3 regions of the Streptomyces sp. f51 genome follow, and region 3 is predicted to be linked to each of the others. Evidence: riboswitches for the same ligand, from Rfam matches in the RefSeq annotation. Region 3 holds a riboswitch; each other region holds the start of a gene.
What was found. Region 3 has a riboswitch for S-adenosylmethionine ahead of WJM95_RS34880 (ABC transporter substrate-binding protein). Riboswitches for the same ligand answer to the same signal wherever they lie in the genome.
Positions count from the first base shown of each region.

Region 1: linked by a shared signal. The riboswitch ahead of thrC (threonine synthase) and the one ahead of WJM95_RS34880 (ABC transporter substrate-binding protein) in region 3 are both predicted to bind S-adenosylmethionine.
Region 2: linked by a shared signal. The riboswitch ahead of WJM95_RS00215 (cell envelope biogenesis protein OmpA) and the one ahead of WJM95_RS34880 (ABC transporter substrate-binding protein) in region 3 are both predicted to bind S-adenosylmethionine.

Region 1 covers NZ_CP149798.1:3,294,765-3,302,496, reverse strand. Annotated here, with positions in the region: gene otsB (trehalose-phosphatase) at 1-692, shown strand, start outside; gene WJM95_RS14395 (trehalose-6-phosphate synthase) at 1,207-2,661, opposite strand; gene WJM95_RS14390 (glucosyl-3-phosphoglycerate synthase) at 2,740-3,684, opposite strand; SAM riboswitch class I at 3,889-4,045, shown strand; gene thrC (threonine synthase) at 4,063-5,361, shown strand; gene WJM95_RS14380 (MoaD/ThiS family protein) at 5,358-5,633, shown strand; gene WJM95_RS14375 (cold-shock protein) at 6,076-6,279, shown strand; gene groL (chaperonin GroEL) at 6,585-7,732, shown strand, end outside.
Region 2 covers NZ_CP149798.1:45,684-53,415, forward strand. Annotated here, with positions in the region: gene WJM95_RS00190 (GNAT family N-acetyltransferase) at 84-857, opposite strand; gene WJM95_RS00195 (ABC transporter substrate-binding protein) at 949-1,974, opposite strand; gene WJM95_RS00200 (amino acid ABC transporter ATP-binding protein) at 2,125-2,910, opposite strand; gene WJM95_RS00205 (amino acid ABC transporter permease) at 2,907-3,911, opposite strand; gene WJM95_RS00210 (hypothetical protein) at 4,080-4,214, opposite strand; SAM riboswitch class IV at 4,372-4,516, shown strand; gene WJM95_RS00215 (cell envelope biogenesis protein OmpA) at 4,731-5,522, shown strand; gene WJM95_RS00220 (expansin EXLX1 family cellulose-binding protein) at 5,640-6,602, shown strand; gene WJM95_RS00225 (SpoIIE family protein phosphatase) at 6,694-7,732, opposite strand, start outside.
Region 3 covers NZ_CP149798.1:7,996,053-8,003,784, reverse strand. Annotated here, with positions in the region: gene WJM95_RS34895 (ABC transporter ATP-binding protein) at 1-535, opposite strand, end outside; gene WJM95_RS34890 (ABC transporter permease) at 528-1,499, opposite strand; gene WJM95_RS34885 (ABC transporter permease) at 1,503-2,579, opposite strand; gene WJM95_RS34880 (ABC transporter substrate-binding protein) at 2,576-4,210, opposite strand; SAM riboswitch class IV at 4,430-4,540, opposite strand; gene WJM95_RS34875 (LLM class flavin-dependent oxidoreductase) at 4,734-5,570, shown strand; gene WJM95_RS34870 (nucleoside deaminase) at 5,703-6,182, shown strand; gene WJM95_RS34865 (cupin domain-containing protein) at 6,262-6,714, opposite strand; gene WJM95_RS34860 (MFS transporter) at 6,792-7,732, opposite strand, start outside.

The DNA of each region.
Region 1 (7,732 bases), 4.7 Mb from region 3:
CGCACCCCGACGCGGTCCCCGCGCTCGCCGCGCTCGCCCCCAAGGTCGCCTCCGTCGCCGTGGTCACAGGCCGCCCGGCCGGTGTGGCCGTGCGCCACGGCGGCTTCGCGGGCGTACCGGGCCTGGAACACCTGGTCGTCCTCGGCCACTACGGCGCCGAGCGCTGGGACGCGGTGAGCGGCACGGTCACGGCCCCCGCCCCGCACCCCGGTGTCGCCGCCGTCCGCGCCGAACTGCCCGGATTCCTCGACGGGATCGGTGCCTGGCAGGGCACCTGGATCGAGGAGAAGGGCCGGGCGGTCGCCGTGCACACCCGGCGCGCCGCCGATCCGCAGGCCGCGTTCGAGGCGTTGCGGGAGCCGCTGGGTGAGCTCGCCGCCCGGCACGGGCTGATCGTCGAGCCCGGACGCATGGTCCTGGAGCTGCGCCCGCCGGGCATGGACAAGGGCGTCGCCCTCATGGAGTACGTCCGGGAGGCCGGGGCCGAGGCCGTCCTTTACGCGGGGGACGACCTGGGTGACCTGCCCGCCTTCGCCGCCGTCGACAAGCTCCGCTCCGACGGGGTTCCGGGGCTGCTCGTGTGCAGCGGCAGCTCGGAGGTCGCCGAGCTCGCCGAACGCGCCGACCTGGTGGTCGACGGGCCCGCCGGGGTCGTCCGCCTCCTAGCCGCCCTCGCGGCCGCGCTCGGCTGACCCGGGGGCTCGTTGCCCGGCGGACCGCGCCGGGAACAGGCGTGTTTTCGCCCCCTCCGCCCCTACCCGACCCGTACCTGGGGGCCAGCCCCCGGACCCCCGCTCCTCAATCGCCGGAGGGGCTGAATGTTCCCCGGCACTCAAAGGGCGGGCCGGGGGAGGGCCACCCCCGGGGCTCCGCCCCGGACCCCGCTCCTCAAACGCCGGAGGGGCTGAATTCTCCCCGCGGCCGAAAGGCGGGCCGAGGGGCTGAACCGTCGCCGGCCGGGGCTGGAACTGTCTGGACCCTGGACCCGCACCCGGAATGGGACGCGAGGGGGCGGGCCGGTGCATCGATGGCCCGCCGTCACGACGACGCACCCGCACCCGGAATGGGACGTGAGGGGGCGGGCCGGTGCATCGATGCCCGTCGCCACCGACAGTCACTCCTCATCCAACGGCGACGGGCTGATGCACCGGCCCGTCCCCGACCCACCCACCGGCCGGACCCGCGACCGCCGCCCGCCGCTCCTCCTCAGCTCTCCAGTGCATGGAGCTGGTCCAGGAACCACTGGGCCGGGGGGAGCGCGGTGGCCGCGGCGGCCAGGCGCTTGGTGCGCTCCGCGCGTTCCCCCGGCTGCATGCCGAGTGCCTCGTGGAGCGCCCGTGCCGTCCCCGTGATGTCGTACGGGTTCACGGTGATCGCGTCCTCGCCCAGTTCCTCGTACGCCCCGGCCTCCCGTGACAGGACCAGCGCGCAGCCCTCGTCGGAGACGACCGGAACCTCCTTGGCCACGAGGTTCATGCCGTCCCTGATCGGGTTGACCAGGGCGACGTCGGCCAGCCGGTACGCGGCGAGCGAGCGCGCGAAGTCGTCCTTCACATGCAGCACCACCGGGGTCCAGCCGGGCGTCCCGTACCCGGAGTTGATCTCGTCGGCGAGCCGCTGCACCTCGGCCGTGTAGTCCCGGTAGACCGCGAGGTCCTGCCGCGAGGGATAGGCGAAGGCCACGTGGACGACCCGCTCGCGCCACTCGGGGTGGTCGTCGAGCAGCTGCCGGAACGCCAGCAGCCCCCGGACGATGTTCTTCGACAGCTCGGTCCGGTCGACCCGCACGATCGTCCTGCGGTCCGCGCCGATCTCCTCGCGCAGCGCGGCCATCCGTTCCCCGACGTCCGCCCGGTGCGAGCGCTCGCGCAGGAACTCGGCGTCCGCCCCGAGGCCGTGCACGCCGACCCGGGTCTCGCGCACGGGCGGCCGGGCGCCGTCCAGGTGCTCGATCGCGGGGGTACCGCCCGAGGGCCGCGCGGCATAGCGGCCGGGTTCGGTCTGCTCCGCGCAGCGCATGAACGCCGTGGCCCACCGCCAGGTCAGGAAGGCCACCCGGTCGGCGCCGAGCATGCCCGCCATCAGCTCCGCGCGGATGTCGTCCGGGAGCATCCGGAAGTAGTCCTCGGGTGCCCAGGGGGTGTGGGAGAAGTGGCCGATGCGCAGGTCGGGGCGCAGCTCGCGGAGCATCCCGGGCACCAGGCACAGGTGGTAGTCCTGGACCAGCACGGCCGCGCCCTCGGCCGCGTCCTCGGCCAGCGCCTCGGCGAAGGCCCGGTTGTAGGCGCGGTACGACTCCCACTGGCGCCGGAACTCCGCGTCGAAGACCGGCTCCAGCGGGGTCTGGTACAGCATGTGGTGGACGAACCACAGCACGGAGTTGGCGATGCCGTTGTACGCGTCGGCGTGCGTGTCCGCGTCGATGGCGAGCATCCGTACGCCGTCCTCGCCCACCCCGCGCCCGACCGCCTCCCGGTCGCCGTCGCCGAGGGCCGAGCAGACCCACAGGGCGCCCGCGTCCGGCCCGATCGCCGAGAGGCCCGAGACGAGTCCGCCGCCGCCGCGCCGGGCGTGCAGCGAGCCGTCCTCCCGTACCTCGTAGGTGACCGGGCCGCGGTTGGAGGCGACCAGGATCCTGTGGGCACCATGCATTGAAGCCATGCCTCGAAACCTAGCCCCGTCTCGAAACGCTCAAACGCGCCCTTCGGCCGTATGCGATGCGCGGCCGCGGGCGCCGGACTACGCGGCTCTGCGCGTCTGGTACTCGGAGATTTCGGTCATCGGCGGCCTTTCCTCGGTGTCCACGGAGTAGGTGCGCGGCCGGAAACCGTCCCGGTCGCGTTCGAACTGGGTGAGGGAGGGGCGGATCAGATGGCCGCGGGCGAGCCGGAGCTGCGCGGTGCGGTAGATCGCGGCGGCCATGCGGCCGAGCGCCTGGCCGTCCTGGTGGCGGTGCTTGCGCACCCCGACGTCGACCTGGGCGAGGGCGTCGAGGCCCACGAGGTGCAGGGCGTCGACGAGCATGCCCAGCTCGACGCCGTAGCCGACGGGGAAGGGGAGCTGTTCGAGCAGCGAGCGGCGGGCCGCGTACTCGCCGCCGAGGGGCTGGACGAAGCCCGCGAGCTGCGGCCAGTGCATGTTCAGCAGGGGGCGGGCCATCAGCTCGGTGACCCGGCCGCCCTGTCCGCCGCCGCCGGCCATCGGGCGGTCGTACATGGCCTTGACGAGGTCGACGCCCGGCTCGGTGAGCAGTGGGCCCACGATCCCCGAGACGAAGTCGGACGAGAACTCCCTGAGGTCCGCGTCGACGAAACAGACGATGTCCCCGCTCGTCACGAGGAGCGAGCGCCACAGCACCTCGCCCTTGCCGGGCACGGCCGGTATCCGCGGGAGGATGTCGTCGCGGTGCACGACCCGCGCGCCCGCGGCGGCGGCGACCGCGGAGGTGCGGTCCGTCGAGCCGGAGTCGACGACGACGATCTCGTCGACGAGGGGCACCTGCTGCATCAGGTCGTGGCGGATGATCGAGACGATCTCGCCGACCGTCTCCTCCTCGTTGAGCGCGGGCAGCACGACACTGACGGTCGAGCCGGTGATGCGTTTGGCTGCCATGAGCTTGTGGAGCGGGCGGTCGGTCACGGACCAGGAGCGTGTGCTCAGCCAGCTCTCGACTTCTCTCAGCACCGTCTGCGGCTCCTCACTGTCTGATCACACGCTCTCATCGGCGTGCCCGCTGCGGCCAGCGGCAGATCGATTGGCTCGTCTCGCGGTTCGGACGACTATCTCAACTGTCCTGGCCTTCGGTTACAGTCTTGAACAACGCGCATGACCATCGCATGTCCTGGATCGTCGGCGCGTATCGCGTTCAACAGTTCAACAATCAAATACCGCTCATCCAGAGGGGCAGAGGGATACGGCCCGATGAAGCCCCGGCAACCCTCCAGCCGGTCTCGTACCGATCGATGTCGATCGCGTCGCGAGGCTCCCGGCTCGGGAAGGTGCCAAATCCGTCTCACGGCGAAGTGCGCCGTGAGGAAGATGAGGAGAAAGGGCCTCGCCTCCATGGCTGCGCAGACAGTTGCAAGCACCACGAACTCCGCCGACTCGGTGGATCTCGGCCCGGCCGCGGCGCTTTCCTGCCGCGAGTGCGGACACCGCGTCCCGCTCGGCCCGGTCTTCGCCTGCGAGGAGTGTTTCGGCCCGCTCGAGATCGCCTACGACTTCTCGGCGTACGACACCGAGGAACTCCGCAAGCGGATCGAAGCGGGACCCGCGAACATCTGGCGCTACGCGCCGCTGCTGCCCGTCCCCGCGGACGTGGCGGACAAGCCGAACATCAACCCGGGCTGGACCAAGCTCGTCCAGGCCGACAACCTGGCCCGTGAGCTGGGTGTCGACGCCGGAAAGCTCTTCGTCAAGGACGACTCGGGCAACCCGACGCACTCCTTCAAGGACCGCGTGGTCGCCCAGGCCCTCGAAGCGGCCCGCGCCTTCGGCTTCACCACCCTCTCCTGCTCCTCCACCGGCAACCTCGCCGGAGCGGTGGGCGCCGCGGCGGCCCGCGCCGGCTTCCGTTCCTGCGTGTTCATCCCGCACGACCTGGAGCAGGGCAAGGTCGTCATGGCCGCGGTCTACGGCGGCGAGCTCGTCGGCATCGAGGGCAACTACGACGACGTGAACCGTTTCTGCTCCGAGCTGATCGGCGACCCGGCCGGCGAGGGCTGGGGCTTCGTCAACGTCAACCTGCGGCCGTACTACGCCGAGGGCTCCAAGACCCTGGCGTACGAGATCTGCGAGCAGCTCGGCTGGAGGCTCCCCGACCAGCTGGTCGTGCCGATCGCCTCCGGCTCCCAGCTCACGAAGATCGACAAGGGACTCCAGGAGCTGATCAGGCTCGGGCTGGTCGAGGACAGGCCGTACAAGATCTTCGGCGCCCAGGCCGAGGGCTGCTCCCCGGTCTCCGTCGCCTACAAGGCCGGCCACGACGTCGTACGGCCGCAGAAGCCGGACACCATCGCCAAGTCGCTCGCCATCGGCAACCCGGCGGACGGACCGTACGTCCTGGACATCGCGCGGCGCACCGGCGGCGCGGTGGAGGACGTGAACGACGGGCAGATCGTGGACGCGATCAAGCTGCTCGCGCGCACCGAGGGCATCTTCGCGGAGACCGCCGGCGGGGTGACCGTCGGTGTCACCCGCAAGCTCATCGAGAACGGTCTCCTCGACCCGACGCTGACCACCGTCGTGCTGAACACCGGCGACGGCCTCAAGACCCTGGACGCGGTGGCCTCCGACACCGGGCTGACCGCGACCATCCGCCCGAACCTGGACTCCTTCCGAGAGGCTGGCCTCGCATCATGAGCGTCAACGTCCGCATCCCCACCATCCTGCGCACCTACACCGGTGGCGCCGCCGAGGTGTCGGCCGAGGGCGCGACCCTCGCCGAGGTCATCGGCGACCTGGAGAAGAACCACACGGGCATCGCCGCGCGCGTCCTGGACGACCAGGGCAAGCTGCGCCGTTTCGTCAACGTGTACGTCAACGACGACGACGTTCGCTTCGAGCAGGGCCTGGAAACCGCGACCCCGGCGGGGTCCGGCGTCTCCATCATTCCGGCCGTCGCCGGAGGCTGATCGTTACCCTCGGTAATGCCGAACACATCGCGTTCACAGAATTGCCCCCTCCGCGAGACAAGCGGAGGGGGCAATTCTGTAGGGTTGAACGCGCTAGAGTTGGGGAAGCCCGTTCGCTTTCGATGTTGGTTTCATGCCGGACGCATATGAGTTGCTGTTCGAGCGCCGACAAGAAGTAGCCAAAGTGGCTCGCCTTTTTGGGCATTTTATGGCATTTGTGGGGCCCGACTTGCCCCGGATCCTCGCGTAATCTCCGCAAATCATTGATCGGCCATGCCCAGAATTCTCGTCCGACTGACCTGTTGCAGAGGGCAGTTGGACAGATACATTCAGCCGCGGTCGACGCGTTCCGGCGCACACCCCCAACCGTTTGGGGGGTGAGGTCTGACCCGGATCCGCGAAGTGCGGATCTGTGCAAGGGCCAGTAATAGGGGAGTTAGGCATGGCTCAGGGCACCGTCAAGTGGTTCAACGCGGAGAAGGGGTACGGCTTCATCGCGGTCGACGGTGGTGCGGACGTCTTCGTGCACTACAGCGCGATTCAGATGGACGGCTACCGCACCCTTGAAGAGGGTCAGCGAGTGGAGTTCGAGATCTCGCAGGGCCAGAAGGGTCCGCAGGCGGACATGGTCAAACTCGCCGTCTGATCCGGGCGCGAACGACCAGCGACTCAACTCACGCACGAGGGGCCCGCATCCCACCAGGGATGCGGGCCCCTCGTGCGTTCCCCGGAGGCTTCCAGGGGGCTCGCTTCGCGAGCGCACCTTGCACTCGGCGGGGTCGAGTGCTAATCATTGGCGTTAGCACTCTCCCAGTGAGAGTGACAGAACTTGGATCGGGCCGGCGAGGCTCACGGGCCTGTGGGGCAAGGAACCACAGGGTTCGAGGGCCGTCCGTCGCGGGCGCGGGCGCGATCCGGAGCAATCCACCCCGTCCGGGAGGACCACTTCACATGGCCAAGATCATCGCGTTCGACGAGGAGGCACGGCGCGGTCTCGAGCGCGGGATGAACCAGCTCGCCGACGCCGTCAAGGTCACCCTCGGCCCCAAGGGCCGTAACGTCGTCCTCGAGAAGAAGTGGGGCGCGCCCACGATCACCAACGATGGTGTTTCCATCGCCAAGGAGATCGAGCTCGAGGACCCGTACGAGAAGATCGGCGCCGAGCTGGTCAAGGAAGTCGCCAAGAAGACGGACGACGTCGCCGGTGACGGTACGACCACGGCGACCGTCCTCGCCCAGGCGCTCGTCCGCGAGGGCCTGCGCAACGTCGCCGCCGGCGCCAACCCGATGGCGCTCAAGCGCGGTATCGAGAAGGCCGTCGAGGCCGTCTCCGGTGCCCTGCTCGAGCAGGCGAAGGATGTCGAGACCAAGGAGCAGATCGCTTCCACGGCCTCCATCTCCGCCGCCGACACCCAGATCGGCGAGCTCATCGCCGAGGCGATGGACAAGGTCGGCAAGGAAGGCGTCATCACCGTCGAGGAGTCCCAGACCTTCGGTCTGGAGCTGGAGCTCACCGAGGGTATGCGCTTCGACAAGGGCTACATCTCGGCGTACTTCGCCACCGACATGGAGCGTATGGAGGCGTCGCTCGACGACCCGTACATCCTGATCGCCAACTCCAAGATCGGTTCCGTCAAGGACCTGCTCCCGCTCCTGGAGAAGGTCATGCAGTCGGGCAAGCCGCTGCTGATCATCGCCGAGGACGTCGAGGGCGAGGCCCTGTCGACCCTGGTCGTCAACAAGATCCGTGGCACCTTCAAGTCCGTCGCCGTCAAGGCCCCGGGCTTCGGTGACCGCCGCAAGGCCATGCTCGGCGACATCGCCATCCTCACGGGCGGCGAGGTCATCTCCGAGGAGGTCGGCCTCAAGCTGGAGAACGCGGGTCTGGACCTGCTGGGCCGCGCCCGCAAGGTCGTCATCACCAAGGACGAGACCACGATCGTCGACGGCTCCGGCTCCGCCGACCAGGTCGCCGGCCGTGTGAACCAGATCCGTGCCGAGATCGAGAACTCGGACTCGGACTACGACCGCGAGAAGCTCCAGGAGCGTCTGGCGAAGCTGGCCGGCGGCGTGGCCGTCATCAAGGCCGGTGCCGCCAC
Region 2 (7,732 bases), 8.0 Mb from region 3:
GTGTTCCCGGGGTCCCGCTCGGCCCGGCACCGGTCGGCGTCCGACGGGGCGCCACACAGTCCTGAACCATCGCAACCGCACGGCTACGCCTTTTCTTCCGGCTGCGCGGCGGCAACTCGTGTCTCCCGCGCGGCCTGTGGTCCGCCGGGGGTGCGGACGAGCACGAACCGCGTGCGGCGGCGCAGGGTGAACCCGATGGATTCGTAGAGCCGGATCGCGTTCGTGTTGTCCGCGGCGGCGTGGAGGAAGGGGGTGTCTCCCCGTTCCGTGATGCCGGCCGCGACCGCGCGGACCAGGCGGGTGGCCAGTCCCCTGCCCCGGTGGCCGGGGAGGGTGCAGACCGCGCTGATCTCGGTCCAGCCCGGCGGGCGCAGCCGTTCGCCGGCCAGCGCGATCAGCCGGCCGTCCTCCCGGATGCCGAGGTAGGTGCCGAGTTCGACGGTTCGGGGCAGGAAGGGGCCCGGCCGGGTGAGGGCGATCAGGTCGAGGATCTCGGGCACGTCGTCGGGGCCGAGTCGTACGGCTTCGGGCGCGGGCTCGGAGCGCAGCGCGGTGGCGGTCAACTGGACGCCGTCACCGCTCTGTTCGATGGTCCAGCCGGCGGGCACCGTCTGGACCGCGGTGACCGGGGTGAGGGTGCCGGGGCCGACGAGTTCGGCCAGGTCGGCCCAGGAGCGGGGGTCCGCCGGGTCGTCGAGGGCGGCGAACGGGGACACGTCCGTGGGGTAGCGGGCGGCCCCGCCGACGCGCTCGGCGAGGTGGGCGTGCGGGCCGGTCAGCGCGGCCCAGGCCGCGTTGTCGAGGATGTGCGGTGTGGTCGGGGCCGGGGAAGGGGCGGAGTGGACACTGGTGGACATGGCGGTGCGGGTTCTCCGTATCTGGAACGCGGCCGGACGCGCCCCGGGACCCCGCCGCGGCGCGGCGGAGTCCCCGAGCGGGCGGTGTGGTTCAGGAATTGTCGAGCGGGAGGCCGGGCGGGTTGACCTCGGAGGTCTTCACCGCCTCGTTCGAGAGGTTCCAGGCGGCGAGCCACTTGGCGTACTGGCCGTTCTCGATCAGGTAGTTGATCGCGTCGGCGACGGGCTTGGCGAGCCCGCTGTCCTTCTTCGCGGTGGCCGCGATCAGCCCCTGGATCGTCTCGCCCGCCCCGGAGAACTGCCCGGCGTTGCGGGTCGGGTTGGGGGACTTGGCGTTCTGGGTGACGTGGTAGGCGACGGCGGGGTTGGGGCCGAAGGAGGCGTCGATCTTGCCGCTGTTCAGGGCGAGGGCCGTGGCGTTGTTGTCCTGGTAGTACTTGACGGTGAGCTTCTTGCCCTCCTTGGCGAGCTTCGCCTTCCACTCCAGGAGGATCTTCTCCTGGTTCGTGCCGGCGCCCACCGCGACGGTCCTGCCCGCGAGGTTCCGGTAGTCGCCGGCGAAGTTCCACGTGCTCTTCTTCGGGACCTCGAAGGCGAGGTTGTCCTGCCGGTAGGAGGCGAACTCGTACTTTCTCTTGCGCTCCTCGGTGTCGGTGACATTGGAGAAGGCCACGTCGACCTTGCCGCTGTCGATGCCGACGAAGAGGTTCTCCCAGGTCGAGTTCTTCACCTCCGGCTTCAGCCCGAGGACCGCGGCGACGAGTTTGCCGAGGTCGGGTTCGCTGCCGGTGAGCGTCTTCTGGTCCGAGCCGACGAAGTTCAACGGCGGTGATCCGGCGGGCAGCGCGCCGATGCCCACCACCAACGTGCCCTTCTTCGCCACCGACTTGGGCAGTTCGGCACTGATGGACTTGACCTCGGACACCTTGAGTGCGGTCTCCTTGGCGGCGCCGTTGGACAGGGCGCCCACCGTCACCGTTCCGGTCGCGTCGGTCCGCGTCCGGGTGGCGGCGTCGCTGTCCGCGCCGCAGGCGGCGAGAGAGGCGGCGAGGGAGGCGACGGCGGCGGTCGCGGCGACGCCGCGGAGGGTCCTGCTGTTCAGGCCGAGGGTGCGCATGGCTTTCCTTTTCGGGTGTGCGGTGAGGAGTGTGGGGGAGCGGCCCGGGCGGGCCGCGGAATCGGGGGGCTGCCCCGCTGTGGGTGGAGGAAGGCAGCACGAGGGAGCGCCCGTCGAGCGGTGTCGCGCGGGGCGTCCTGGCGGGAGCGGTCAGAGCACCTTGCTCAGGAACTCTCTGGTGCGCGCTTCCCGCGGATGGTCGAGCACCTGCTCGGGCGGTCCCTGTTCGACGATCCGCCCGCCGTCCATGAACACCACCCGGTCGGCGATCTCACGGGCGAAGCCGATCTCATGGGTGACGATCACGAGCGTGGTGCCGCTGTGGGCCAGGTCCTTGATGACGGCGAGGACCTCGCCGACCAGTTCGGGGTCCAGGGCGGACGTCGGTTCGTCGAAGAGGATGACCCCGGGCCGCAGGGCCAGGGCGCGGGCGATGGCCACACGCTGCTGCTGACCGCCCGACAACTGCCGTGGGTAGGCGTTGGCCTTGTCGGCGAGACCCACCCGTGCGAGCAGCTCGCGGGCCAGCTCCCGCGCTCCGGGCCTGGACAGCCTGCCGGTCGCCACCGGGGCGGCGGCCACGTTGTCCAGCACGGTCAGATGAGGGAAGAGGTTGAAGTTCTGGAAGACGAACCCGATGCGGCTGCGCTGGGCCAGGATGACCCGCTCGCTCAGCTCCTTGAGCCGGTCGCCGTGCCGGCGTACACCGATGAGTTCGCCGTTCAGGCTCACATGGCCGACCTCGGGCTTCTCCAAGTGGTTGATCACGCGCAGGAGGGTGGACTTCCCCGAGCCCGACGGCCCCAGGATCACCGTGACCTCGCCGGGCCGTACGGTCAACTCCACGCCGTTCAGTACCTGTTGGATGCCGTACCACTTGTGGACGTCGTGCACCTCGACCGCCGCGGGCCGCGTCTCGCTCGTCACGCCGGTCATATCGCCGTCTCCCTGCGGACCCGGGCCCGCGCTTCGCGCAGACCGCTTCGTACCTTCTGCAACGGGGTCGGCGGCAGGGTGCGCAGCGCGCCCCGCGAGTAGTACCGCTCGACGTAGAACTGGATGACGGACACGACGCTCGTGAGGATCAGGTACCAGGCGGTGGCGACGAGGAGCAGCGGCACGATGTCGCCGGGGTAGGTGCTGCCCATGCTCTGCACGGATCCGAACAGGTCCAGCAGGGACACGTAGAAGACGAGCGAGGTGCCCTTGATCAGACCGATGAGCTGGTTGACGTAGTTGGGGGTGATGGAGCGCAGCGCCTGCGGGAAGACGATCCTCGCGAACTGGTACCGCTTCGGCAGGCCGAGGGCGGAGGCGGCTTCGTGCTGCCCCTGGTCCACGGAGAGAAGACCGCCGCGTACCACTTCGGAGGCGTACGCCGCTTCGTTCAGACTCAGTCCGACGACGGCGACGGCCATGTCGGTGGCCAGGCGGGACTCGTCGAAGGTGAAGAAGGCGGGACCGAACGGAACGCCTACGCTCAGCGTCTGGTACAGCGCGCTGAAGTTGTAGAGGAAGAGCAGGACCACGATGAGGGGTACCGAACGGAAGAGCCAGGTGTAGACCCAGCTCACCGCGCGGAGCACCGGACTCCGGGAGAGCCTGGCCAGGGCCAGGAGAATGCCGCCGAGCAGGCCCAGCAGGGCGCTGTAGAGGGTGACTTCGAGGGTGATCAGCAGACCGTCGAGAATGGTCGGGCGCAGGAACCAGTACTGGAAGCGGTCCCACTGGTAGAAGGGGTTGGTCACCAGGCCGTGGACGATCTGGGCGACCAGCACGAGCACCACGGCGGTGACGATCCAGCGGCCGGGGCGCCGGAGCGGAAGGACCCGCTGAGCCGCCAGAGGTGCGGGGGCGGCGGGGTCGTCGGTGCGGGGGATCGCCTCGGTCGGCGTCGCCGGCCCGAAGGACACGGCGCTGCCTGGGAGTTGACTCATGGAGAGCTCCAGCGGATTCGGACACCCCGGATCCGCGCAGGCGGCGACGCCGTGCCGAGAAAGGAGACGCTCGGTACGAGGCGGTGCGCGGCCGCACGCGAAACGGGTGCTGGACAGGTGAGGGGACGCGCCGCGACAGCGGCGGTCGTCAGAGACTCGGAGGAACCGTCAGCCCTGGCTGATGGGGCGACACATGCCCGTACACAGGGCGCTGTTGACGCGCAGCAGGTCCACGGAGCGGTCGGCGCAGAGCACATCGCGACCGGTGCGCCGCCATGCGGCCGTCCCGTCAGCTGTGTGCATCGCCGTCACCATTTCTTCTCCGGCCGAAAAGGCATCCCGTTGTGGGCCGCACGTTAGGCCCGTCCCGAAAAGAATGTCAATGCGGGTGACCACCAGGTGAGACCGTGTTGTCGGCCTTCTTGACGGCACAACAGGGCGCCCCGAGACTGACATGGACGGTCACGATTGTCAGCGCCCTCGGTGCGGTTCCGTCCGCTCCGGAGGTCATCGGCCCCGGCCCGCTGACAGGCAACCCTTCCACCGCGACGGGGTGCCCCGGGTGACGACCGGGTTCCGCCGGTGCGGCGGGACAAGCGTGGTCTCGCGTCTCGCGAGCCCTGAGGTGGGGACCGGTGGGAATGCCAAGGAACGGCTTGACGAGGCGCCTGCACATCGATCTGTTGCGTGTCTCCAGCGCCTACTGATCCGCGACCGGTCCGTCCGATCCGGACCGGTGCGACAGGCGCAGTCAATCCGCATCCCGGCCGCCGGTGCCCACAAAGCGGCGGTGGCTTCCTTCTTCCCCCAGGGAGAGTCATGCCCGAGACAGCTTCGCGCACGTCCAGTTCCGCCAACGCCCGTCCCTGTGAGCAGACTTCGCTGCCCTCGGTCCTTCGGCTCACGCCGGCGGCCGCGCCCTCCGTCCTCCCCCGCCGTGTCGACAGCCGCATCGGCGTGGGCCTGGCCGGCGGCTTCTACCCGGCTCCGCACCGCTACGAGCTGTATCTGTCGCGGAGTTGTCCGCACTCGCTGCGCATCGCCATCACGCTCGGGCTGCTCGGGCTGTCGGACTCGGTCGCCACCACGCTCCTCGTGGACCCCGTGCGCACCCCCGACGCCTTCGCTTCGCTGCGCCGAGCCTACGAGGCCACCGAGCATCACTTCGACGGGCCGCTGACCGCGCCCGCGCTGTGCGACCGCTGGAGCGGACGCATCGTCAGCAACCACACGCCCGACATCCTCCGCGACCTGGCGGGGCTGCTCTCCGGCCACACCACGACCTGCCCCTCCACGCTCTGCCCTCCGTCCCTCACCGCCGACATCGAAGCCCTCCGCGATCTGCTGGAGCGCGATGTCACCCCGTCCGCCCGGCCCTCGGAGCTCGCGGCGGCCCTCGACCTGCTCGACTGCCAACTCGCCGGGCACCCCTACGTCCTGGGCGACGGGCTCACGGCGGCGGACGTCGACGTCTGGGTGGCGCTCACCGGTCTTGGCTGCCCGGAGGTCCTCGGCGCGCGTCCCCGGCTCGTGGACTACGTACGCCGTCTCGGCGACCACCCCGCCTTCAGGCCCGGCACCGAGGCGGTGCCCCTGGCGGCGGAGGCCTGACGCCCGCCGCGGAACGAGATCCGTCGGATTCGTTGGACGTGACCCCGTCAACACGTGGTCCGTAGTAGACATGCGACGAGTCCCGCTCGGTCCCGCGCGGGTGGAGAACGGATGCGCATGAAGCAAACGAGCCGATCCGCAGGGCGGCGCGGACGCCGGCCGAGGCCGCGGAGCGCCGCCCTGGTCGCGCTGGTCACGGCGGGGGCCCTGGTCTGTCTGGTCGTGGCGTTCCGTCCCGGCGCCCACTCCGCCGACACGGCCGGGCATCCCGCCGCCTCGACGGCCGGCGGTTCCCGGCAGACCCCGGATCCGGGCCGGGCGACCGCGTCCGGATCGACGTCCCCCACGGCCGGGCGGTCGCCCGATCCCACGCTCTCCCCGTCCGTGACGGCCCGCCCTTCCGCCACGTCGGCGCGGCCGTCGGCCTCGGACGCACCGCGGGCCGCGGCGACGGCCGCTTCCCTGGCGGGACGGATCCGCCCGGGGGTCGGCTACCGAGGAGTGGCGACCACGTACGACGCCGGGAAAGGGGACGGCTCCTGCTCCTACGGTCCGGGCGACGACGTCCTGACCGCAGCGATGAACCACACCGACTACGAGACGTCCAAGGCGTGCGGGGCGTACGTGCTGGTCCGCGCGGCCGGCGGCGCCACCGTCACGGTCCTGATCACCAATGAATGCCCGACGGGCTGCGCTCCCGGGCAGCTCGACCTCAGCGCGCAGGCGTTCGCCCGGCTCGCGAACCTCTCGGCCGGCCGCATCCCGATCACCTGGAAGCTGCTGAGCCCCGGCACCGCCGGTACGGTCGCGCTGCGCTACAAGACCGGGTCCAGCCGCTACTGGTGCGCGCTCCAGGTCATCGGGCACAGGAATCCGGTCGCCCGGCTCGAACTGCGCAGCGGCGGCGGATGGCGGCCGCTTCCACGCACCGCCTACAACTATTTCCTCGCGGAGGACGGCGGCGGATGCGGCGGCACCGTCAGGATCACCGACATCTACGGAGAACGCCTGACCGTCGAGGGCATCGCGCTGCGTCCCGACGCGGTGCAGCCGACCCGGCTCCAGTTCGCCCGGCACTGACCCGGGCCCCTCCAGGCGTGCGCCGTCGCACGCCTGGACACGCGGAAGGGGGGTGAGCGACCTCAGTCGCCCACCCCCCTCACCCGCACGACTATTCCGGGCCCCCGCCGCAGCCCACCCCGGCGACCGCGGGAGGGGTGCCCGCGCCGACCGCGGTCACCGGTTCGGCGGGGACCGGCTTGCGCAGCAGCAGCAGCGCCGCGTCGTCGTGCAGACGCCCGCCCACATGGGCCTGGAGCTCGGCGTCGAGCGCGGCGAGCGTGGTGGCCGGTTCGTCGGACACATGCCGTGCCAGCCCTTGGGCGAGGGCGTAGAACTCGCGGCCGTGGTCGCGGGCCTCGGTGACGCCGTCGGTGTACAGCAGGAGCTGGTCGCCGTCGGCCAGCGGCAGCACCTGGAGGCTCGGGGACTCCCCCGTCAGGGCCCGCAGCCCGAGCGGAGGAGCGGGATCGACGGGGTCGACCGACACGACGGTGCCGGACGCGCGGACATGCAGCGGAGGAGCGTGTCCGCAGTTGACGACCTCCAGCCGGCCCGGCTCGGGGTAGCCGGCGACCACGGCGGTGACGAAGTCGTCGAAGCCCAGGTTGCGCGCCAGGCTCCGTTCGATCCTGGCGACCACGGCGAGAAGGTCGGGTTCGTCGTAGGCGGCCTCACGGAAGACACCGAGCACGAGCGCGGCCGTACCGACGGCCGGCAGCCCCTTGCCCCGGACGTCACCGATGATCATCCTGACGCCGTGCGGTGTGGGCACCAGCGCGTACAGGTCGCCGCCGATCCGGGCCTCGGCCGCGGCGGCGCTGTAGCGCACGGCCACCTGGAACGGGCCGACGTTCGACGGAATGGGCGCGAGGAGCGCGTGCTGCGCCGCCTCGGCGACCGAGCGTACGGCCGCGAGGACCCGCTCCCGGCGCCAGCGCAGGGCGCTGGCCAGGACGCTCGCCAGGGTGACGGACGCCAGCGCGGACAGGACGGCCACGAGCTCGCCGCCCGGAACGCCGTCCCGTATGCCCAGCACCGCGCTCAGCACCGAGGCCAGGAAGCCGACGCAGAGAACCCCGTACGGCCGGCTGGTGGTGGCCGCCAGCGCGGGTCCCGCGGCCAGCAGCGGCAGCCAGAGGATGCCCGCC
Region 3 (7,732 bases):
TGCCGAGGGCGAGGGCCATGGCGATAACGGCCCGTTGCTTCTGGCCGCCGGACAGTTGGTGCGGGTAGTGGTCCACGCGGGTGGCGGGGTCGGGGATGCCGACCTTGTCGAGCCAGTCGACGGCCAGGGCGCGGCGTTCGGCCCTGTTGCCGCCGTGTCCGTGGGCCCGCAGGCCCTCGGTGAGCTGCCAGCCGATGGTGAAGACCGGGTTCAGGGCCGTGGACGGCTCCTGGAACACCATCGCGGCGTGGGTGCCGCGCAGTTGGCGCAGACGGGCCGGGGACGCGGTGAGTACGTCCTCGGACGGTTCGGCGGTGCCGTCGCCGAGCAGCACCCGGCCGCGGGTCGTCGCGGTGGCGGGCAGCAGGCCGAGGACCGATCTGGCGGTCACGGTCTTGCCGCTGCCGCTCTCGCCGACCAGGGCCAGTGTCTCTCCCGGAGCGAGGGCCAGGTTCACTCCCTTCACGGCGGGAGCCGGGCCGGTGTCGGTGGCGAAGGTGACCCGCAGGTCCTCGATGCGCAGCAGGTCAGTCATCGTCCGTGCCCTTGTCCGTCGTCGTGGGTGCCGCCGCCGCGGCCCGCCGCCGGAGCCGGGGGTCGGCCAGATCGGTGAGGCTCTCGCCGAGGAGGGTGGTGCCGAGCACGGTGAGCACGATGGCCAGGCCGGGCGGGATCGCGGTCCACCACAGCCCCGAGGTGACGTCGGCGACCGAGCGGTTGAGGTCGTATCCCCATTCGGCCGCCGAGTTGGGCTCGATGCCGAAGCCGAGGAAGCCGAGTCCGGCGAGGGTGAGGATGGCCTCGGAGGCGTTGATCGTGAAGATCAGCGGGAGGGTGCGGACCGCGTTGCGCAGCACGTGCCGGAACATGATCCGCCGGGTTCCGGTGCCGATCACGCGGGCCGCGTCCACGAAGGGCTCCGCCTTCACCCGGATCACCTCGGCCCGTACGACACGGAAGTACTGCGGGACGAAGGCCACGGCCACCGAGCAGGCCGCCGCGCCGAGACCGCCGGCGAGACTCGACCGGCCTCCGCTGATCACGATCGACATGACGATGGCGAGCAGCAGCGGCGGGAACGCGTAGAGCGCGTCGGCCAGCCCGACCAGCGACCGGTCCAGTCTGCCGCCGAGGTATCCGGAGACCAGGCCCAGGACCGTGCCGGGCACCACCGACAGCAGCAGCGCCGCGAGGATGATCTCCAGCGCGGTCCTGGCTCCCCACACCGTGCGGGACAGGACGTCGTACCCGGCGATGGTGGTGCCCAGCGGATGGGCTCCGCTCGGGTGCTGCTGTGATCCGAACAGACCCGACTCGTTCTGGAGTTGGGCGTAGCCGTGCGGGGCGAGCAGCGGGCCGAGGAGCGCCGCGAGGAGGAAGAGCGCCGTGAGGACCGCGCCGGTGAGCAGCATGGCGCGCTGCACTGCGCCGCCGGTCCGCAGCCGCATGCGCAGGCGCTGCGGCAGGGGTGTCCGGCGGCGGAGGAGAAGCTGTGCCACGGCTCAGTACCTCACTCGGGGATCGATGAGGGCCGCGAGGATGTCGACGAGGAAGTTCGTCACCGCCACGACGACGGCGAACAGGGCCACGATGCCCTGCACGGCCGGGAAGTCACGCACCGTCAGGTAGTGGGCGAGTTCGTAGCCGAGTCCCTTCCACTCGAAGGTGGTCTCGGTGAGCACCGCTCCGCCGAGCAGTCCGGCGACCTGGAGTCCGAGGACGGTGACGACGGGGATCAGGGCGGGCCGGGCCGCGTGCCGGGTGATCAGACGGAGGGGCGACACGCCCCGGGACCTGGCGGCCTCCACGTAGTCGGCGGAAAGGGTGCCGATCAGGTTGGTGCGGACCAGTCGCAGGATGATGCCGGCGACGAGCAGACCCAGCGCCACGGCGGGCAGGACCGCGTGCTTGAGGACATCGACGACGGCCGCCCCGTCGCCGCTCCTCAGGGCGTCGATGAGGTAGAGCCCTGTCGTGCTGGACTGGTCCTGGAGGAAGAGCTGGACGTCGGTGCTGGCCCGGCCGGACGCGGGGAGCCAGCCGAGCCGGATCGCGAAGACCAGTTTCAGCAGCAGTCCCACGAAGAACACGGGGGTGGCGTAGGTGAGGACGGCGAACAGCCGCAGCGCCGCGTCGGGCGCGCGATCCCGGTGCGCGGCCGCCACCAGGCCGAGGGGGACGCCGACGACGAGGGCCACGACGAGTGCGTTGATGGCGAGTTCGGCGGTGGCGGCGCCGTAGGTGCCCAGGACGTGGGTCACCGGCTGGTTGTCGGTGACGGTGTGACCGAAGTCGCCAGTGGTCAGGGACCTGAGGTAGTCGAGGTACTGGGTGAGCAGCGGCCGGTCGTAGGCCGCCTGGTGCAGTTTGGCCTGGAGCTGGTCCGGGGTGAGCCGGTCGCCGAAGGCGGCGCTGATCGGGTCTCCGGTGGCGCGCATCAGGAAGAAGACCAGGCTGACGAGGACGAGCACGGTGGGGATGATGAGGAGGAAGCGGACCACCAGATAGCGGGTGAGTCCGTACCCCGCGGCGCCGCCTGCCGGGGCGGCGGCGGGGACGTCCTGGGTCAGGGTGCTCACTTCTTCGCGAGCCCGGCCCAGCGGAACTGGTACGCGCTGCTCAGCTCGTCGGGCACACCGCTGACGTCGGTGCGGGTCACGATCGCGGTGGAGCCCTGGAGCAGCGGCAGCAGGGGCACCGAGGCGGCGGCCTTGTCCTGTGCCTGCTTGAGCAGTTCGGCGCGCCTGGCGGTGTCGGTCTCCGTCTCCTCCTTCTTGATCAGCTCACGGACGGCGGGGTCGGAGTAGTCGTTGGCGACCCAGCTGTTGGCCGAGTAGAAGGGCGAGAGGTAGTTGTCGGCGTCCAGGTAGTCGGCATACCAGCCCAGTTGGTAGAGCGGGTACAGGTGCTTGACGCGGTCCTTGCCGTACTGGGTCCACTCGGTGGACTGGAGGTTCACCTTGAACAGTCCGGTGGCCTCGAGCTGGGACTTGACCAGCGCGTACTCGTCGGCCGAGGAGGAACCGTAGTGGTCGCTGTTGTACTGGAGGCTGAGGGTGACCGGGGTGGCCACCTTCGCCGCCTTCAGGCGCGCGGCGGCGGCCGCCTGGTCGGGGCCGCCCTTCTTGTCACCGTAGAGCGACTTGAAGGAGGCGGTGGCGCCGGTGAGTCCGTCGGGCACGGAGCTGTACAGCGGCTGGTAGCTGTTCTTGTAGACCTGCTGCGCGAGTTGGGCCCGGTCCACGGAGTCGGCGACGGCCTTGCGTACGGCCAGCGCCTTGGCCTTGTCGGGCTTCTTGGTCTTGGTGCCGTACGGCTGGGTCCGGAAGTCGAAGACGATGTAGCGGATGCCGTTGCCCGAGCCGGTGTGGACCTTGATGTCCTTCTTCTTGGAGAGGTCGTCGAGGTCGGCGGTGGTGAGCGTGCGGTAGACGGCGTCGACGGTGCCCTGCTGGACGTCGAGCTTGAGGTTGCTCGCGTCGGTGTAGTACTTCAACTGGATGTTCTTGGTCTTTGCGGCGCCCAGACCGCCGCCGTAGGCGCTGTTGGCGGTGAAGGAGACCAACGAGTTCTTGTCGTAACTGCGCACGCCGTACGGGCCGTTCCACGGTTTGCCCGCGACGATCGACTTGTCGTCGAGGATCTTGTCCGCGGGGAAGACCTGTTCGTCGACGATGTAGCCGGCGGCGGTGGACAGCACCTGCGGGAACAGCGTGTCGTTGGCCGACTTGAGGGTGAAGACGATGGTGGTCGGCGCCGGGGCGGCGACGGAGTCGAGGTCGTACAGGAGGGACGAGGGACCGTTCTCGTCGGCGATCTTAAGGGTGCGGTCGAAGCTGAACTTCACGTCGGACGACGTCAGTTCGTGGCCGTTGGCGAACTTCAGGCCCTTCTTCAGCGTGACCGTGTACTCCTTGGGGCCGGTCAGCTCGATCCCGGTGGCCAGGTCCGGGGAGACCTCCGTGGCGCCGTTCCTCACGCTGAGCAGGGTCGCGTAGACCTCGCTCTCGATGGTGCCGGAACCCGCGTCCCAGGAGCCCGCGGGGTCCAGGGCGGTGACCTGGTCCGTGGTGCCGACGGTGATCCCCGCTTCCGCGGAGCCGGTGGAGCCCTTGCTGCTCGTGCAGCCGGTCAGGGCCACCAGGAACGCCGTGCCGAGCGATATCGCGCCGAGGGTCCGGACGGGTCTGGTGGTGTCGTGCTGTGCCATGGCTGGTCTCTGCTTCCGCATGGTGGGGTGCACGAAGGGGCTTCGGCAGGCAGGGCATGCCGAGCGCGCTGTCGTGTGAAGGAGGTGGAGTGTGGGTGCCGGTCAGCCGTGACAGAGACAGCTGCAGACCAGCAGCAGATCGACGTGGCGCCGGGAGCACAGCACAAGGGCCGTTGGCACGCTGTCCTCCCGGGAATGTCGTCGGCCCTCGGACCGATGGGAACGCACTTGCAGAACAGGAAAGATCCGCCGAGCCTTCACCTGGGGCACCCCACTGCGTCGAGGGTTGCCGTCCGGCCAGCCAGGGCTTGATCACCGGAACTCGTAGCTCGCGCTCACCGTAGATTCCCGGTTCCCCCGGCGTCAAGGGCGCGCGGCAAGCGATATGATTGCAATCTGATGGGCCGTCACATTGCAATCATATTGCGCGGGACCGGACCTTCAGAAGAGAAGCGTAAACTGCGGCCGGAAAAGCGTGAGAACCAACTGACCACCCATGGTGAGCGGTTGCTAGGGTTCAGCCATGCAGATAGGCGTCAACGTCCCCAATTTCGGACCCGGCACCGACCCGGAAACCCTTTCCCGTTGGGCCAGGACGGTGGAAGGCCTCGGTTTCGACCTCTTGATGGTCTCCGACCACGTGGCCATCACATCGGATGTCGCGAAACAGTATCCCGCCCCGTTCTACGATCCTTTTACGACGCTCTCCTGGCTGGCCGGTTTAACGACCCGGGTAAAGCTGGGCACCACGGTTCTCATCGCGCCCTACCGGCATCCCCTGCTCGTCGCGCGAATGGCCGCCAACCTGGACCAGCTTTCCGGCGGCCGGCTGATCCTCGGGGTCGGTGTCGGCTGGGCCAGGGAGGAATTCGACGCGCTCGGCGTTCCCTTCGAGCGGCGTGGCGCGCTCACCGACGAACTGCTGGAGACCCTGCGCACCGCGTGGGCGGACGAGGCGGACTACCGGAGCGGGCAGATCCCCATCTGGATCGGCGGCAACAGCGACGCGGGACTGCGCCGGGCGGCCCGCCTCGGCCTGCCGTGGCACCCGCTCCGGTTCACCATGCCGTGGTTCCGTGACGCGGTGGACCGCCTGAAGGGCATCGCCGCCGAACTCGGGCAGCCCGCGCCCGATCTGGCGCCGCGCATCGTTCTCCGGCTCACGCCGAAGCCGGTCGACCATCCGGACCGCCGGGCCGGCGAGGGCACCATCGAGCAGGTCCTCGACGACATCGAGCAGTTGCGCCTCGCCGGTGCCGGCACGGTGGTCCTCGACCCCTACAACGGCGACCCGGACGAGACCCTCAGGCCCGAGGTGGCGTGGCAGGCGCTGGCCACCGTGGCCGCCCACCTGGCATAGCCCACACCCCACGCCCACGCCCACGCCCACAGAGACGGAGCCACGGTGGCCCCCAACACCCACGACACTCACCACGGCGACAGCCCCGACGCCGGTGACACCGGCCGGTCCTCCGCCGTCAGCGCGGCCGACCTGGTCCATCTCCGCCGCTGCCTGGACCTCGCGGCCGAGGCCGTCGACGCCGGTGACTGGCCGTTCGGCTCGCTGCTGACCGACGCGGACGGCAAGGTCCTGGCCGAGGACCGCAACCGCGAGTCCAGCACCGGGGACCCGACCCGGCACCCCGAGTTCGAACTCGCCCGCTGGGCCGCGACCAACCTGAGCCCCGAGGAACGGGCCACGGCGACCGTGTACACCTCGGGAGAGCACTGCCCGATGTGCGCGGCCGCGCACGGCTGGGTCGGGCTGGGCCGCATCGTGTACGCGAGCTCGTCCCAGCAGGCCCGGGACTGGAAGGCCGAGTGGGGCGTGCCCATCACCTCGCCCCTGAGCCCGTTGTCCATCCGGGACGTCGTCCCCGGCCTGGAGACCGCCGGCCCGGTCCCGGAACTGGCCCAGCAGGTCAAGGAGTTGAACCTGCGCTTCCGGGCCCGCATCGACGCGGCCGGCTGACGGCACGAAAGAGCGCATCGGGGCCCGGCGGCGTGACGCGCCGCCGGGCCCCGTTCCCGTGTGGACGATCAGGCGCGGATCAGACCATGAACTGGTCGTACCTGGCCATGTGTTCCTGCAATTCCTCCAGGCTCGGGTTTCGCCCGTTGGCCGTGAGACGCCCCAGACCGCGGAAATAGTCCTCGCGATCGTAGATCGGATAGAACATGATCAGCAGAGTGGCGTCCTCCTTGCCCCGGTTCGTGAAACCGTGCGGCTCCCCCTTGGGAACGTAGGCGAACGCGCCCGGTTCGCCCACCACCTTCCGGTCGCCGATCGTGAACTCGATCTCACCACGCACCACGTAGAACATCTCCGTGGACTTCTTGTGCACATGCGGACTGGCGCCCTTGGCCTCGGGAGCCATGTGATGCTCGAAGAATCCGAACTCCCCCTCGGAATCCGGTGTGGTGAGCTTCAGGTACGTCCTTTTCGTGTCCCGGATGTCGACGAACTCTCCCCCGCCCGGCGGAACATACAGCGGAACAGACATTTCTCTCCCAGGGTATTGTCGATACAGGTGGTGCCGGTATCTGTGGTGTCGGTATAAATGTTGCCGATACAGGTGTTTCAGGTGGCCTCGGCCAGACTCGGGTCCTGCCGCGGCCGTTTCGCCGCCTCCGCCTGCGCCCACCGGCCGATCGCGGGAGCGGCAAGGCCGCTCGCGGCGAACAGCGCGGCCAGCGCGACCCATCCCGCGGCGCCGACCGTGACGATCAGGCTGACCAGGATCGGTGCCGCGATCTGCTGCACGGCGACCCCGAGCCAGAAGACCGAGAGATAGACGCCCTCCTGGCCCGGTGCCGCGAGCAGATACGAGCCGCCCCAGCCTCCGGCGGACTGCCACAACTCGCCTCCCGTCAGCGCGATCATGGCCAGCACCAGCGCGCCGACGGCGAGTACGACCGGCAGCCTCGGTGCCGTGACGAGCAGCAGACAGCAGGCAGCGAGGGAGACGCCGGCGCGCACCAGGGCCCGTGCCGCACCTGGGATGTCGTCGGTCCCCCGGCTCGCCCGCACCTGCAGGAGCACCGCGAGCACGGTGTTGACCGCGACGAGCGGGGAGATCAGCGCGGCGGAGACATCGGTGTGTCCCACGATCCACAGCGGTATGCCGATGCTCAGCAGAGTCATGTGCATGGTGAGGATCGCGTTGATCCCGGCGAACGAGAGGAACGATCCGTCGCGCAGTACGCCGACCGAGAACCTCCGGCGAAGGTTCCCCGTCGGTGCGTTGAGCAGCGGCAGCCGGGACGCCACCGTCGCGAGCACCGCGAACGAGGCGGCGTTGAGCAACAGGATCACGGTGTAACCGGCCCGGGTGCCGATCAGCAGCCCGACCCCGCCCAGCAGGGCGCCGACGGTGAAGCCGACGTTGCGCATGGACCGGAGGATCGCGACGACCTTGACCCGTTCCGTGGTCGGCACGGCCTGCCCGACCAGGGCCTGTTCCATCGGTGCCGCGGCCTTGTCCACGAGGCCGAGCAGGCACACCACGGTCAGGAACTGCC